3 regions of the Streptomyces sp. NPDC107654 genome follow, and region 2 is predicted to be linked to each of the others. Evidence: riboswitches for the same ligand, from Rfam matches in the RefSeq annotation. Region 2 holds a riboswitch; each other region holds the start of a gene.
What was found. A riboswitch is a leader RNA that binds a small molecule or an ion and turns the genes downstream of it on or off. The one in region 2 is predicted to bind cobalamin.
Positions count from the first base shown of each region.

Region 1: it holds a riboswitch for cobalamin, as region 2 does, so the genes downstream of both, ACZ7N4_RS34935 (cobalamin biosynthesis protein) here and ACZ7N4_RS13965 ((2Fe-2S) ferredoxin domain-containing protein) in region 2, are expected to answer to the same signal.
Region 3: it holds a riboswitch for cobalamin, as region 2 does, so the genes downstream of both, nicT (Nickel transporter NicT) here and ACZ7N4_RS13965 ((2Fe-2S) ferredoxin domain-containing protein) in region 2, are expected to answer to the same signal.

Region 1 covers NZ_JBVKBI010000031.1:52,630-57,318, forward strand. Annotated here, with positions in the region: gene ACZ7N4_RS34925 (inorganic phosphate transporter) at 1-1,207, shown strand, start outside; gene ACZ7N4_RS34930 (hypothetical protein) at 1,239-1,466, shown strand; cobalamin riboswitch at 1,596-1,737, shown strand; gene ACZ7N4_RS34935 (cobalamin biosynthesis protein) at 1,848-2,792, shown strand; gene ACZ7N4_RS34940 (cobyric acid synthase) at 2,789-4,297, shown strand; gene cobN (cobaltochelatase subunit CobN) at 4,294-4,689, shown strand, end outside.
Region 2 covers NZ_JBVKBI010000006.1:314,062-318,750, forward strand. Annotated here, with positions in the region: gene ACZ7N4_RS13955 (cobalamin-binding protein) at 1-656, shown strand, start outside; gene ACZ7N4_RS13960 (DUF4430 domain-containing protein) at 670-1,158, opposite strand; cobalamin riboswitch at 1,342-1,412, opposite strand; partial or broken gene ACZ7N4_RS13965 ((2Fe-2S) ferredoxin domain-containing protein) at 1,585-1,977, opposite strand; cobalamin riboswitch at 2,018-2,205, opposite strand; gene ACZ7N4_RS13970 (superoxide dismutase) at 2,337-2,984, opposite strand; gene ACZ7N4_RS13975 (Fur family transcriptional regulator) at 3,154-3,609, shown strand; partial or broken gene ACZ7N4_RS13980 (precorrin-3B C(17)-methyltransferase) at 3,774-3,944, shown strand; gene nicT (Nickel transporter NicT) at 4,005-4,689, opposite strand, start outside.
Region 3 covers NZ_JBVKBI010000007.1:327,093-331,781, reverse strand. Annotated here, with positions in the region: gene ACZ7N4_RS15995 (glycoside hydrolase family 13 protein) at 23-1,681, opposite strand; gene ACZ7N4_RS15990 (metalloregulator ArsR/SmtB family transcription factor) at 1,762-2,112, opposite strand; cobalamin riboswitch at 2,194-2,377, shown strand; gene nicT (Nickel transporter NicT) at 2,404-3,474, shown strand; gene ACZ7N4_RS15980 (nucleoside hydrolase) at 3,475-4,437, opposite strand; gene thrS (threonine--tRNA ligase) at 4,469-4,689, opposite strand, start outside.

The DNA of each region.
Region 1 (4,689 bases), on a different contig from region 2:
CGCGTTCGATTTCACGAACGGTTTCCACGACACCGCGAACGCGATGGCCACCACCATCTCCACAGGCGCCCTGAAGCCGAAGATCGCGGTCGCCATGTCCGCCGTCCTCAATCTCGTGGGCGCCTTCCTCTCCGTGGAGGTCGCGAACACGATCTCCAAGGGTCTCGTCGACGAGACCGGCATCCGTCCCGAGGTCATCTTCGCCGCCCTGGTCGGCGCGATCCTCTGGAACCTGCTGACCTGGCTCGTGGGCCTGCCGTCCAGCTCCTCGCACGCCCTGATGGGCGGCCTGGTCGGCGCCACCGTCGCCTCCGCCGGCTTCGGCGCCGTCCACGGTGACGTCCTCGTCACCAAGGTGCTGCTCCCGGCCGTCGCCGCGCCGATCGTGGCGGGCCTCGCCTCGCTGCTGGCCACCCGGTTCTCCTACGGCATCGGCGGCACCGCCGACGGCGAGGCCACCCGCAAGGGCTACCGCGCCGGCCAGATCGCCTCCGCCGGCCTGGTCTCCCTCGCGCACGGCACCAACGACGCCCAGAAGACGATGGGCATCATCACCCTCGCCCTCGTCGCGGGCGGCTCGATCGCCCCCGGCTCCAACCCTCCCACCTGGGTGATCCTCTCCGCCGGCCTGGCCATCGCGCTCGGCACCTACATCGGCGGCTGGCGCATCATCCGCACCATGGGCAAGGGCCTGACCGACCTGGAGCCGCGCCAGGGCTTCGCCGCCCAGACCAGCGCCGCGACCGCCATCCTGGCCTCCTCCCACCTCGGCTTCTCCCTCTCCACCACCCACGTCGTCTCCGGCTCGGTGATGGGCGCGGGCCTGGGCCGCAAGGGCGGTGTGGTCCGCTGGTCCACCGCGACCCGCATGTTCGTCGCCTGGGCGCTCACCCTCCCGGCCGCCGCGCTGGTCGGCGCGGGCGCCGAGGCCGTCACCGACCTGGGTGACTGGGGCACCGCCGTGGTCGCCGTCTTCCTGGTCGCCGCGTCCGCCGCGATCTGGAAGATCTCCCGCCGCGAGGTCGTCGACCACACCAACGTGGTCGAGGAGACCGAGGAGCCCGCCGGTGTGGTCACGACCGCCATCGCCGCCGTGATCCCGCCGCCCACCGGCACGGTCGCCGCCGATGTGGACCTCACGTTCCCGCAGCAGGCCACCGCCCCCGCCGAACCGGCTCCGGCCGCCCCGCCGGCCGCCGCGGTCTGACCCCGAGCACCCGGTTAGCGAAGGAAGCACTATGAAGATCGACTGGGCAGCCCTGGGCTCCGTGTTCGGCGTCAGCCTCGTGGTCACCGTGGGCCTGGTGACCCTGTTCACGCTCGGCATCGCGGGCCTGAACCGGCGCGAGAAGGCCACGGCCCAGGGGGACTCCGCCGCCCTCGCCGTCACCGGCGCCTACCTGTGCTTCGCGGCCTGCGCGGCGGCGGTGGCGTACGGCATCAACCTGATCGTGGCCAAGGCCTGACCACACCACCGAAAGGCTCCCCGCGCACGCCGTGCGGGGAGCCTCTGCCGTACCCCGGCAGACCCCGCGCGCCCCGCGGTGTGGGGATCAGCACACTGTCCCCACGCAGGTCAAAGGCAAGTTGACGGCCCTTCCGGGCGCGTGGTGGACTGCCCAGGCCATCAACGGCGGCAGGAGAGGAAGCCGGTGCGAATCCGGCGCGGTCCCGCCACTGTCACCGGGGAAGAACTTCCCGGGAGCCAGGAACTCTCACCGCCGATGCACGTCGAACCAGGGCGCGGACACCCTGAGTGAGGACACATATCGCCATGCTCGGCTGCCGATCGAGGACCAGCACCAGGGCTGTCAGGCCCGTTCCTGTGCCCACGGCCGGCTGAGCCGATGGGTGCCGATCGCACATACGCGTACGGCGCCGCCGCCGGCGTCCTCGGTGACCTGCTCCTCGGCGATCCCCGTCGCGGGCATCCGGTCGCCGTGTTCGGCCGGGCGGCCGGGGCCGTGGAAGGCGCCTTGTGGCACGACCACCGCGGCTGGGGCGCCCTGCACACCACCGTGTGCGCCGGTGGCGCCGTCGCGCTCGGCGCACTCGCCGCACGCGCTGTACGCCCCTCCCCCACCGCCTCCGTCGCGCTGACCGCCGCCGCCACCTGGGCCGTCGTCGGCGGCACCTCGCTCGCCCGCGAGGCCCGCGCCATCGGACGCGCCCTGGAGGCCGGGGACATCGAGACCGCCCGGGCGCGGCTGCCCCACCTGTGCGGCCGGGACCCGCAGGCGCTGGACGCCGACGGTGTCGCCCGGGCCGTGGTCGAGTCGGTCGCCGAGAACACCTCGGACGCCGTCGTCGGCGCCCTCGTCTGGGGTGCCGTGGCGGGGGTCCCGGGGCTCCTCGGGTTCCGGGCGGTCAACACCCTGGACGCGATGGTGGGTCACAAGTCCCCCCGTCTGCGGCGCTTCGGCTGGGCCTCCGCCCGCCTCGACGACGTCGCCGGCTGGCCGGGTGCCCGGCTGACCGCCGTGCTCGCCGCCGCGGCCGGACCCGATCCGCTGGGTGCCCTGCGTGCCTGGAAGGCCGACGCGCGCCGGCACCCCAGCCCCAACGCCGGTCCCGTGGAGGCCTCCTTCGCGGGTGCCCTCGGCGTACGCCTGGGCGGGACGCTCTCCTACGGCGGCCGGGTCGAGCACCGGCCCGTCCTCAACGGAGCCGCCGGGCGGCCCGTCCGGGTCACCGACATCGACCGGGCCGTACGGCTCTCCCGCCGCGTCGGCCTGCTCGCCCTCGCCGGCACGCTCACCGCACGCCGGCTGCTGAAAGGACGCGGGAAGTGAACGGTGGTCTCCTCGTCGCCGGCACCACCTCCGACGCCGGCAAGAGCGTCGTGACGGCCGGCATCTGCCGCTGGCTGGTACGCCAGGGGGTGAAGGTCGCGCCGTTCAAGGCGCAGAACATGTCGCTGAACTCGTTCGTCACGCGCGAGGGCGCCGAGATCGGGCGGGCGCAGGCGATGCAGGCGCAGGCCTGCCGGGTCGAGCCGACCGCGCTGATGAACCCGGTGCTGCTCAAGCCCGGCGGCGAGCAGAGCAGTCAGGTGGTGCTGCTCGGCAAGCCGGTGGGCGAGCTGAGCGCACGCGGGTACCACGGCGGGCGCCAACAACGGCTGCTGGGCACGGTGCTGGACTGCCTGGCCGAGTTGCGGGGCACGTATGACGCGGTGATCTGTGAGGGGGCGGGCAGTCCGGCCGAGATCAACCTCCGGCGGACGGACATCGTCAACATGGGCATCGCACGCAACGCGCGGCTGCCCGTGCTCGTCGTCGGCGACATCGACCGCGGGGGCGTCTTCGCGTCCTTCTTCGGCACCGTCGCCCTGCTCTCACCGGAGGACCAGGAGCTGGTCGCCGGGTTCCTGGTGAACAAGTTCCGGGGCGATGTCGGCCTGCTGGAGCCCGGGCTGGACATGCTCCGGGACCTGACGGGGCGGCGGACGTACGGTGTGCTGCCCTTCCGGCACGGGCTCGGCATCGACGAGGAGGACGGGCTGCGCGTGTCGCTGCGGGGCACCGTACGGGAGTCCACCGTCACGCCCCCGGTCGGCGAGGACGTGCTGCGGGTCGCCGTGTGCGCGATCCCGCTGATGTCCAACTTCACCGACGTGGACGCCCTGGCCGCCGAACCGGGCGTCGTGGTGCGGTTCGTGGACCGGCCGGAGGAGCTGGCGGACGCCGACCTCGTGGTGGTCCCGGGCACGCGCGGGACCGTACGGGCGCTGGAGTGGCTGCGGGAGCGCGGACTCGCCGACGCGCTGGTACGGCGGGCCGCCGAACAGCGTCCCGTCCTGGGGGTCTGCGGCGGCTTCCAGATCCTCGGCGAGCACATCGAGGACGAGGTCGAGTCCCGCGCCGGAGCCGTCCCGGGTCTCGGCGTGCTGCCCGTCCGGGTGCGCTTCGCCCGCGAGAAGACCCTCACCCGGCCCCGTGGCGAGGCCCTCGGCGAGCGGGTCGACGGCTACGAGATCCACCACGGCGTGGCCACCGTCGAGGGCGGCGAGCCCTTCCTCGACGGCTGCCGGGTCGGCCAGACCTGGGGCACGCACTGGCACGGCTCGCTGGAGTCGGACGGCTTCCGCCGGGCCTTCCTGCGCGAGGTGGCCGCCGCCGCGGGCCGCCGCTTCGTGCCCGCGCCGGACACCTCCTTCGCCGCGCTGCGCGAGGAGCAGCTCGACCGGCTCGGCGACCTCATCGAACAGCACGCGGACACGGACGCGCTGTGGCGGCTCATCGAGTCGGGCGCGCCGCAAGGACTGCCTTTCATTCCACCGGGAGCGCCCGCATGAGCACAGTGTTGTTGTTGTCGACCGCCGACACGGATCTGCTGGCGGCCCGGGCCTCCGGCGCCGGCTACCGCATCGGCAACCCCACCCGGGTCGACGTCGCCGGGGAGCTGCCGGGCCTGATCGAGGGCGCGGACCTGGCCGTCGTCCGGCTGCTGGGCGGCAAGCGGGCCTGGGAGGACGGGCTGGCCGCGCTGAAGGCGTCCGGCATCCCGACCGTGCTGCTGGGCGGTGAGACCGTGCCGGACGCCGAGCTGATGGCGGAGTCGTCGGTGCCGGCCGGTGTGGTCGCGGAGGCGCTGAAGTACCTGGTCGAGGGCGGCCCCGCGAACCTGCAGGAGCTGTCCCGGTTCCTGTCGGACACCGTGCTGCTGACCGGAGAGGGCTTCGAGGAG
Region 2 (4,689 bases):
TCACCCAGGACCTGTGCGACGTGTGCGCCGTGTCCTACGAAAAGGTCAGCCGGACGGTGCGGCTGCTCGACGCCGACACCCGGGTCCTCAGCATGGAGCCGCGTACCCTCGACGACGTCCTGGACTGCCTGGTCACCGTGGGCGAACTGCTGGGCGTCCGGGAGCGTGCCGAGCAGCAGCGGACGGCCTTGCTGGACCGTCTGGACCGGGGCCGCCGGGCGGTCGCAGGACGCGCCCGGCCCCGGGTGGCGGCGATCGAGTGGCTCGACCCGCTGTGGCCCGCCGGACATTGGGTGCCCGAGCAGATCACCACCGCCGGCGGCGAACCTCTCCTCGCCGCGCCCGGCGAGCACACCAAGCCGATGATCTGGGAGGCGGTGCGCGCCGCACGGCCGGACGTGGTCCTGGTCCTGCCGTGCGGCTTTCCTCCTGAACGCACGCTCCGGGAAGCAGAGTTGCTGACAAGTCTGCCAGGCTGGTCCGAACTGCCTGCGGTTCGATCCGGCCGTGTGTGGGTGCTGGACGGCCCCGCCTACTTCAACCGCCCCGGACCACGCGTGGTGCGCGGGGCCGAGGTACTCGCCCACGTCCTGCACGGCGTGCGGGCCGGAGAGCCGGTCACACCTGCCGAGGCACGTCCGTTCCCCGGCAGGTGATAACGGGCAGGGGTCAGAACGCCGTCCAGGTGAACGCGACCTTGTCGCCGGCGTTCAGCTTGAACTGGCAGCCGCCCACCGGGGTGGGCGTGCCGTTGACGGAGATGTTCCAGTAGGCGGCGCCGCCCCCACTGACGTTCTTGATGGTGTCGACGGAGAAGTCGTCGAACGAGGCGTACCAGGTGCCGTCCCAGGTGAAGTGCCGCTTGCGGGCCGCGTCGTCGAGCGCGGCCGTGGGCGTCGGCACGGCGGAGGGGTTGGCGCCGCCGTTGGTGCCGTCACATCTGTGCGTGCCGCCTGTGGTTGTCGTGACCTCGTGGCCACGGGTTCTGATCTTCCCCTTGAACAGCAGCCCGTCCGGCCCCTGCACAGTGAGGGTCACCTTGACGGGAGCGTTCGTGCCGGGCGTGCTCTGGGCGTGTGCGACCGCCGGAGGGGAGGCGAGGGCGAGTCCGAGAGCGGCCCCGGCGATCACGGTGCGGCGTGCGGATGTACGGTGCAAGGCTCGAGCCTTTCCTGTGGGTGGCCCGCAGCCCATCGCCGTACGAGCGGGACCCGCAGCTGAGAAGGCGGGTCCATCGCCGTGGTGCACGCCGGCTGGACGCACCGGATGGGGCGACCCGAACGAGGCTCTCGGCTCCGCGCTGCAGACCATGACAGTGGGAAGCGATTCGCGGCACGCGCCGGGTATCCCGACTCGCGGCCTCACGGCCGCACACGGTTGCAGGTCAGCGCCGGACTCCCACCGGCTTCCCCCGGTCACGCGCCTATGCGGTTGTCCTGCTGACAGCTCGCGCGCACACCGATCACCGTCCTGTGTGCGGTCGAACTGTGCTTATTCTAGGTGGATTTGAGGGTCCTCAGTCAGACTTCGCGACATGAGGTCTCCGGTGCTACGGGGTCGGACCCCACCTGCGGGCAAGCCTCTGGAAGTAACAGTGCGGCGCGGAGGGGTGAAGGCATACAGGTCGAGGATGTCCGGCAACGGAGTGAGTCCCGGGCCGCCGGCGCGCACCCAGGCAATGATGTCCTCCGTCGCGTCCGTGTCGTTGACGAGCCCCAGCCAGACCGGCCGGGCACCGGCGGCACGGCCCGCGGCGGACGGCTGTACGACGATGACGTTGGCCTGATCGCACACGTCGAGGCACTCCGAGATGCGCACCGGCACCTCCGCCCGCAGTCGCGCGGTCTGTGCGGCGTGATCCACTCCGGTCACCTTGGGACTCCCGCAGCAGCAGTCCCGGCACACGACAACCCGGCACGGAACCGGTTCACCCACCACAGCCCGGCCTGATGTCTCTTCTGACTGCGTCTCTGGCATGGCACAGCACTCCCCTCCCGGGGAGACCCGCCCCGGTGTTCGTCGAGGAGGCGACCGCGTGAGTCTCCTGGCTCCCGGGTCGTCGCTCGCCTCGCCTTCCCACCCTCTCCGGGCGGTGGCCTGCCGGAACTCGCTCACCGGTCACAGTGGCGGGACCGCGCCGGATCCTCACCGGCTTCCTCGATCCGCCGTCGTCTGTCGTCACGGTCATGATCTCATCCAGCGAGATCGGCCCGACATCCGGTCACTACACGGAAGGGCTCCCGCGAGCGATGTGCTCGCGGGAGCCCTTCGTTGTGCGCCTGCCCGGTGAAAGGTGAGAAGACGATCACGAGCAGGACATCTGTGTGGCTATGGCGTCACGGCTTGAGCAGCAGGCTGTCGCCGCGCTCCTTGGCGGCGGCGTACCGCTTCGCCACGTCCTGCCAGTTGACGACGGCCCACATGGCCTCGATGAAGTCCACCTTCTGGTTCTTGTACTGCAGGTAGAAGGCGTGCTCCCAGGCGTCGAAGACCAGAATCGGGGTGGAGCCCTGGCCAACGTTGCCCTGGTGGTCGTAGACCTGCTCGACGATGAGCCGGCCGCTGAGCGGCTCGTAGGCGAGCACGCCCCAGCCCGAACCCTGGGTGGTGGCAGCGGCCTTGGACAGCTGGGCCTTGAAACCGGCGAAGGAGCCGAAGGACTCGGTGATCGCGTCGGCCAGGTCACCGACGCCGTCCTGGGCGAGCGGCTCGCCGCCGCCGTCCTTCGGGCCGGTCATGTTCTGCCAGTAGATGCTGTGCAGGATGTGGCCGGAGAGGTGGAAGGCCAGGTTCTTCTCCAGGCCGTTGATCGAGCCCCACGACTCCTTGTCCCGTGCCTCGGCCAGCTGCTCCAGGGTGTCGTTCGCACCCTTCACGTACGCCGCGTGGTGCTTGTCGTGGTGCAGCTCGATGATCTCCGGGCTGATGACCGGGGCGAGCGCCGAGTAGTCGTACGGAAGTTCCGGGAGCGTGTAAAGCGCCATGTCCAACGTCCTCCGACGTTATTGCGAGTCGTATGCAGATGCACGCTAGCAGTAAGAACGGTACCTTGCGATCAGGCGCTGGACCTAGGACCCCTCTCCCATGTCGCGCCGGCCAGGTGACAGCAGTCCGTGACCCGGACTCCTCAACGGCGGCAGGAAAGGCAGGCACATGACGATGACTCCGCCGTCGGCACACGAGGGCGCGGCAACGGCTCCGGAACACTCGTTGCTGCTGCGGCGCTACGGCCTTCGCTGCACTCCCAGCCGACTGTGCACACTGAGGTTGCTGTCAGCCTCCGGGGAGCACCTCTCCTCTACGGAAGTCTGTGCCGAGCTGCGGAACCTGGGGCTGCCGTTCGATCAGGCGACCGTCTACCGGACCCTGGAGACCCTGGCGGACGTGGGCCTGGCACACGCCGTGCACGGCCCCGGCCCGAAGCGCTACGGCGTCAGTTCCGAACCGCACCACCACACGGTGTGCGAGGAATGCGGTCGTGTACGGGACCTGGCGATCGATCACATAAGGGAGACCATGGAGCGGATCACCGAGCTGACCGGCCTGCGTGCCGGCGCGGCGGGCTCGCTGCTCCTCTACGGCCGGTGCGCCCGCTGCAGCGAGAAGTGAGTTCTCGTAACGGGCGCGGGACGCCGTCATTGGGACGGACGCTGTCAAAGGCGTGACGGCGCCCCGCAGGCCAACCGGCGGCGGGGTGCCGCTTCAGCAGCGCAGCCGACTGACACTCGTCGTATCTAATCCTTATTGCGAGGCATTCGCGCAGCCGGCTGTCGGGCCGCACCTGGCAGGTGGGCAGGGCGCAGGAGCTGCTGCTGGAGTACCGGATGCCTGAGACGCCGGTGGTGGTCGCCCGCGATGTCGGTGGCCCGGGTGAGCGGGTGCGAAACGTGCGGCTGAGCGAGCTGGATCCGACCGAGGTCGACATGCGCACGATCCTGCTGGTCCGGAGGCGTGAGGTGAGCGGTGGCGCCCCGCCGCGCGGCGGGGCGGAACCGGCCCCTGCTCTACTCGCCGCGTTCCTGAGCCGCAGCCGGCTGAGCCAGCCCCGCCGTCCACTTCTCCTCGATGCGACCGACCTTCCACACCAGCAGGGCGACGGCCCAGGTGGCGAAGAACAGGCCGACGATGCCGTAACCGATGATGTTGAGGTCGAGTCCGGAGATCCAGTCCCAGAACGCGCCGTGCAGGTCCGCCTTCTCGGCGACCAGACCAAGGAGTTCGACGGTGCCGATGATCAGGGCGACGGCCACGGACAGGCCGGTGATGGTGAGGTTGTAGTACACCTTGCGGACCGGCTTGGAGAACGCCCAGCCGTAGGCGAAGTTCATGAACGAGCCGTCGATGGTGTCCAGCAGCGACATGCCGGCCGCGAACAGGACCGGCAGGCACAAGATCGCGTACCAGGGCAGACCCGAGGCGGCGCCCGAGCCGGCGAGGACGAGGAGGGCGATCTCGGTGGCGGTGTCGAAGCCGAGTCCGAACAGGACGCCCAGCGGGTACATCTGCCAGGGCTTGGTGATCGACTTCATGAGACGGCCGAGAAGGCGGTTCATGAAGCCGCGGTTGTTGAGCTGCTCCTCCAGGGCCGCCTCGTCGAAGTGGCCGGTGCGCATCTGCCGGAACACCTTCCAAATGCCCACCATGATCAGGAGGTTGATGATCGCGATGACGTAGAGGAAGGTCCCGGAG
Region 3 (4,689 bases), on a different contig from region 2:
GGCACGTTCCGGACGAGAGGCCCTAGGCCAGCCACACCGTGGTGTCCGGCGGCAGCGCGCTCCCCTCCGGCAGCGGGGTGCTGCTGAGCAGGATCTCGCCCGGCGGCAGCGGTACCGGCTCGGCGGCCAGGTTGGTGACGCTGCGCCAGCCGTCGGAGCGGCTGAAGTCCAGCACACCGGCCGGCGCGTCCGGGGTCCAGGTCAGGGTCTCGCCCGCGAGCAGCTTGCGGCGCAGCCGCAGGGCCGTGCGGTACAGCTCCAGCGTGGAACCCTCGGTCCCGGTCTGCGCGTCGACGGCGTACGCCGCGAAGGACGCGGGCTGCGGCAGCCAGGAGGCCCCGGGCCCGAAGCCGTAACTGGGCCCGGTCGTCGTCCACGGCAGCGGCACCCGGCAGCCGTCGCGGCCCTTGCGGACATGGCCGGTCTGCTCCCAGATCGGGTCCTGGAGCACCTCGAAGGGCAGATCGGCGACCTCCGGCAGGCCGAGTTCCTCGCCCTGGTAGAGGTAGGCCGAGCCGGGCAGCGCCAGCATCAGCAGGGTCGCCGCCCGGGCCCGGCGCAGCCCGGCCGCCGCGTCGACCGCGGGCGCGGCACCGTCGGCGAGCAGCCAGGCGGCCGGGTCGGTGTCCGGCGGCAGCATCAGCCGGGAGGCGTGGCGTACGACGTCGTGGTTGGACAGCACCCAGGTCGCGGAGGCCCCGGCGGCCCGGGCCGTGGCCAGCGAGGCGGCGATGACGTCCCGCAGCTCCCCGGCGTCCCAGCGGGCCTCCAGGTACTCGAAGTTGAACGCCTGGCCGAGTTCGTCGGGGCGGGCGTACAGGGCGCGGCGGTCGCCCGGCACCCAGGCCTCGGCGACGGCCATGCGCGGCGGGCTGTACGCGTCGAAGATCTTGCGCCAGTCCCGGTAGATCTCGTGGACCTCGTCCCGGTCCCAGTACGGGTGGCTGCCCGGCGGCACCAGCGGCAGCGCCTCCTCGCCGGTCGCACCGAGGCCGCCGACGTCCCGCAGTGGCTCGGTGAGGTCTTTGGCCAGACCGTGGGCGACGTCCACGCGGAAGCCGTCCACGCCCCGGTCGGACCAGAACCGCAGGGTGGTGCGGAAGTCGGCGCGGACCTCCTCGTTGTCCCAGTTGAGGTCGGGCTGTTCGGGGGCGAAGAGGTGGAGGTACCAGTCCCCGTCGGGCACCCGCCGCCAGGCGCTGCCGCCGAACACCGACTGCCAGTCGGTGGGCGGCAGCTCCCCGTGCGCGCCCCGCCCGGGCCGGAAGACGTACCGCTCCCGGGCGGCGGAGCCGGGTCCGGCGCGCAGCGCCTCCTCGAACCAGGGGTGCAGGTGGGAGGTGTGGTTGGGGACGATGTCCACGACGACCTTGAGGCCGAGCCGGTGCGCCTCGGCGACCAGGGCGTCGAAGTCGTCCAGGGTGCCGAGGCGCTCGTCGACGCCGCGCGGGTCGATGACGTCGTAGCCGCCGTCGGCGAGTTCGGAGGGGTAGAAGGGGCTCAGCCACAGGGCGTCCACGCCGAGCGTGGCGAGGTGGTCCAGACGCCGGGTGACACCCCGGAGGTCACCGAGGCCGTCTCCGTCGGCGTCGGCGAAACTGCGCGGGTACACCTGGTAGATGACGGCCTGGCGCCACCAGTCGGGGTTCCTGGGCGAGAGGTCCGGCGAGCGGTCTGCCATACGGGCTCCCATGGGACGGACGACAGTACGGAATCTGTATCTGTCCACATTGCCCGGAAAGGGAACCTTTTCGTGGGCGGTCAGACCGTGCAGTGCTCCAACAGGCCCTGTACCTCCACGTCCACCACCCGGTACCGCACCACGCGCCCCTCCTTCTCCCCGGCCACGACCCCGGCCGCCCGCAGCAGCCGCAGGGCCTGGGAGACGGCCGGGTCGTTCATGCCCGTGGCGACCGCGAGGTCCGACACGGCGAGCGGCCCGGTGCGGTGCAGGGCGAGCAGCAGCGCGAGCCGGTTGGCGTCGGCCAGCAGGGAGAAACGGTCGGCCCAGGTGCGCAGGAGCCCCGCGTCGCCGATGGCGGCGATCGCCTCGCACACCCGGTGACCGTCGATGGTGCGACGGTCGGCTCGGTCGGCAGGCACGAGATGCATGCCCCCCATCCTCGCAGGCGCACTTTTGTGATCTTGCATACCTGCGCGGGTGCGCAGCTATGCAGGAAAGCGCGCACCCCTCTACGGTGGGCGGGCCGTGGTGTTCGGGAAGTCGATGCAAGGTCGACGCGGCCCTCGCCACTGTGATCGGGGAGTTCCCGTCCCGTCCGGCACCCGCCGGGCCACTGGTCGTACGACCGGGAAGGCAGGGACGGCGGACGTACGACCCGTAAGCCAGGAGACCGGCCACGGCACTCATGAAGTGATCCACGAGGTGCTGGAGCATGAACGATGGCCGATGCCACGACCTTCCGCTGGCGACGCGAGGACACCGTCAGGACGGCGGGCCTGATGGCGGTGATCATCGCCCTGCACGTCGTCGCCTTCGGCATCCTGTACCTCCTCGTGGCCCCCCGGCACTACAGGATCGGCACCGACGTCTTCGGGGTCGGTCTCGGCATCACCGCCTACACCCTGGGCATGCGGCACGCCTTCGACGCCGACCACATAGCGGCGATCGACAACACCACCCGCAAGCTGATGGCCGACGGCAAGCGGCCGGTGTCGGTGGGCTTCTGGTTCGCGCTCGGCCACTCCAGCGTCGTCGTCCTGCTGGCCCTGCTGATCGCGGGCGGCACCTCGCTCGCCGGCAAGGTGATGAACGAGGGCTCCACCACCCACCAGGTGCTCGGCTTCCTCGGTACGACGATCTCCGGCACGTTCCTCTACCTCATCGCCGCCCTGAACCTGATCGCCCTGGTGGGCATCCTGAAGGTCTTCCGGGCGATGCGCGCGGGCGCGTACGACGAGAAGGAGCTGGAACAGCACCTGGACTCGCGCGGCTTCATGAACCGGATCCTGGGCCGCCTCACCAAGTCCGTCTCCCGCCCCGGCCAGATGTACCCGCTGGGCTTCCTCTTCGGCCTCGGCTTCGACACGGCCACCGAGGTCACGCTGATGGTGATGGCGGGCTCCGGCGCGGCGGCCGGCCTGCCCTGGTACGCGGTGCTGTGCCTGCCCCTCCTCTTCGCCGCCGGGATGAGCCTGTTCGACACCCTCGACGGCACGTTCATGAACTTCGCCTACCAGTGGGCGTTCGCCAACCCCGTCCGCAAGGTCTTCTACAACCTCGCCATCACCGGCCTGTCCATCGCCGTCGCCTTCTTCATCGGCACGATCGAACTGGTCGGCGTCCTGCACGAGAAGTTCGCCCTGCACGACGCGGTGACCGGCTGGATCGCCGGCCTCGACCTCGACAACGTCGGCTACCTCATCGTCGGCCTGTTCGTGGCGGTGTGGGCGGCGGCCCTGACGTACTGGCGGCTGGCCCGCGTGGAGGAACGCTGGTCGGCCGCCGACTGACTACCGCTCCACCGTCTCCAGGTACAGCTTCACGTACCGATCGGCGTCGACCTCCAACGCGACGTCCACCAGCGCCGTCTCACGGCCCCCCTCGTGGATCTCCGACTCGCCCAGCCGGGGCCGCCGGTCGACGATGGTCTGGCCGCGGGTCGGGCCGGGGGCGAGGGAGACCTCGACCGGGAGCAGGCGGGTGGTGATGCCCTGCGGGTCGGCGACCGCGCACACCGCGCCGGCGTCGCCGAGACCGCCCGCCTCCTCGGCCTCCGGCGGCTCGCCCTGGTGGGCCGGCCGGTGGGCGAGGAGTTCGCCGGCCAGGCGGGTGCCCGGCTCGCCGCTCCCGCGCAGCCGGTGCACCTCGGCGCTGTCCACGACGACCTGCCGGAAGACGTCCAGGCCGTACATCGTGATCGGCACCCCGGCCGTGAGCAGGATCGCCGCGGCCTCCGGATCGTGCCAGACGTTGAACTCCGCGACCGGCGTGGCGTTGCCGACCTCCACCGCCCCGCCCATGAACACGATCCGCTCGATGTTCCGGGTCACCTCCGGGTGGGTGCGCAGGAGCAGGGCGATGTTGGTCAGGGGCGCCGTCGGGATCAGGGTGACCGGGCGCGGGGAGGCCAGGATCTCGCGGTGCAGGAGCGTGACCGCGTCGACGTCCACCGGGGTCCGGGCGGGCGCGGGCAGGCCCAGGTCGCCCATGCCGTCGGCGCCGTGCACGGGGGCGTGACGGGCGGGCTCCAGCAGCGGGCGCTCGGCACCCCGGGCCACCGGGATGTCGGGGGCGCCCGCCCGCTCCAGCACGGTGAGGGTGTTGCGGACCACGCCGTCCACGTCGGTGTTCCCGGCCACGCAGGTCACCGCCCTGAGGTCGAGTCCGGGGTGGCGCACGGCGAACAGCAGGGCCAGGGCGTCGTCGACACCGGTGTCGCAGTCGATGATCACGGGGATGGGCTGACCGGTCACGGCGGGCTCCTTCCGTCGTCTCGACCTTAGATCAGGCCCAGAGCGCGGTGCCGCGTGCCGCCACCCGTTCGGCGACGCGCCGCAGCAGCTCGCTCCCGGGCAGCGCACCGGGCCGGCGGCCGTCCCGCAGGCGTACGGCGGCCAGCCCGGCGCCGGCCTCCCGGGCCCCGATCACCGCCTGGTACGGCACCAGGCGCGCCGCGCGGACCCTGGCGCCCAGGGTCCCCTCTCCCGGCCCGGCGAGTTCGGCGC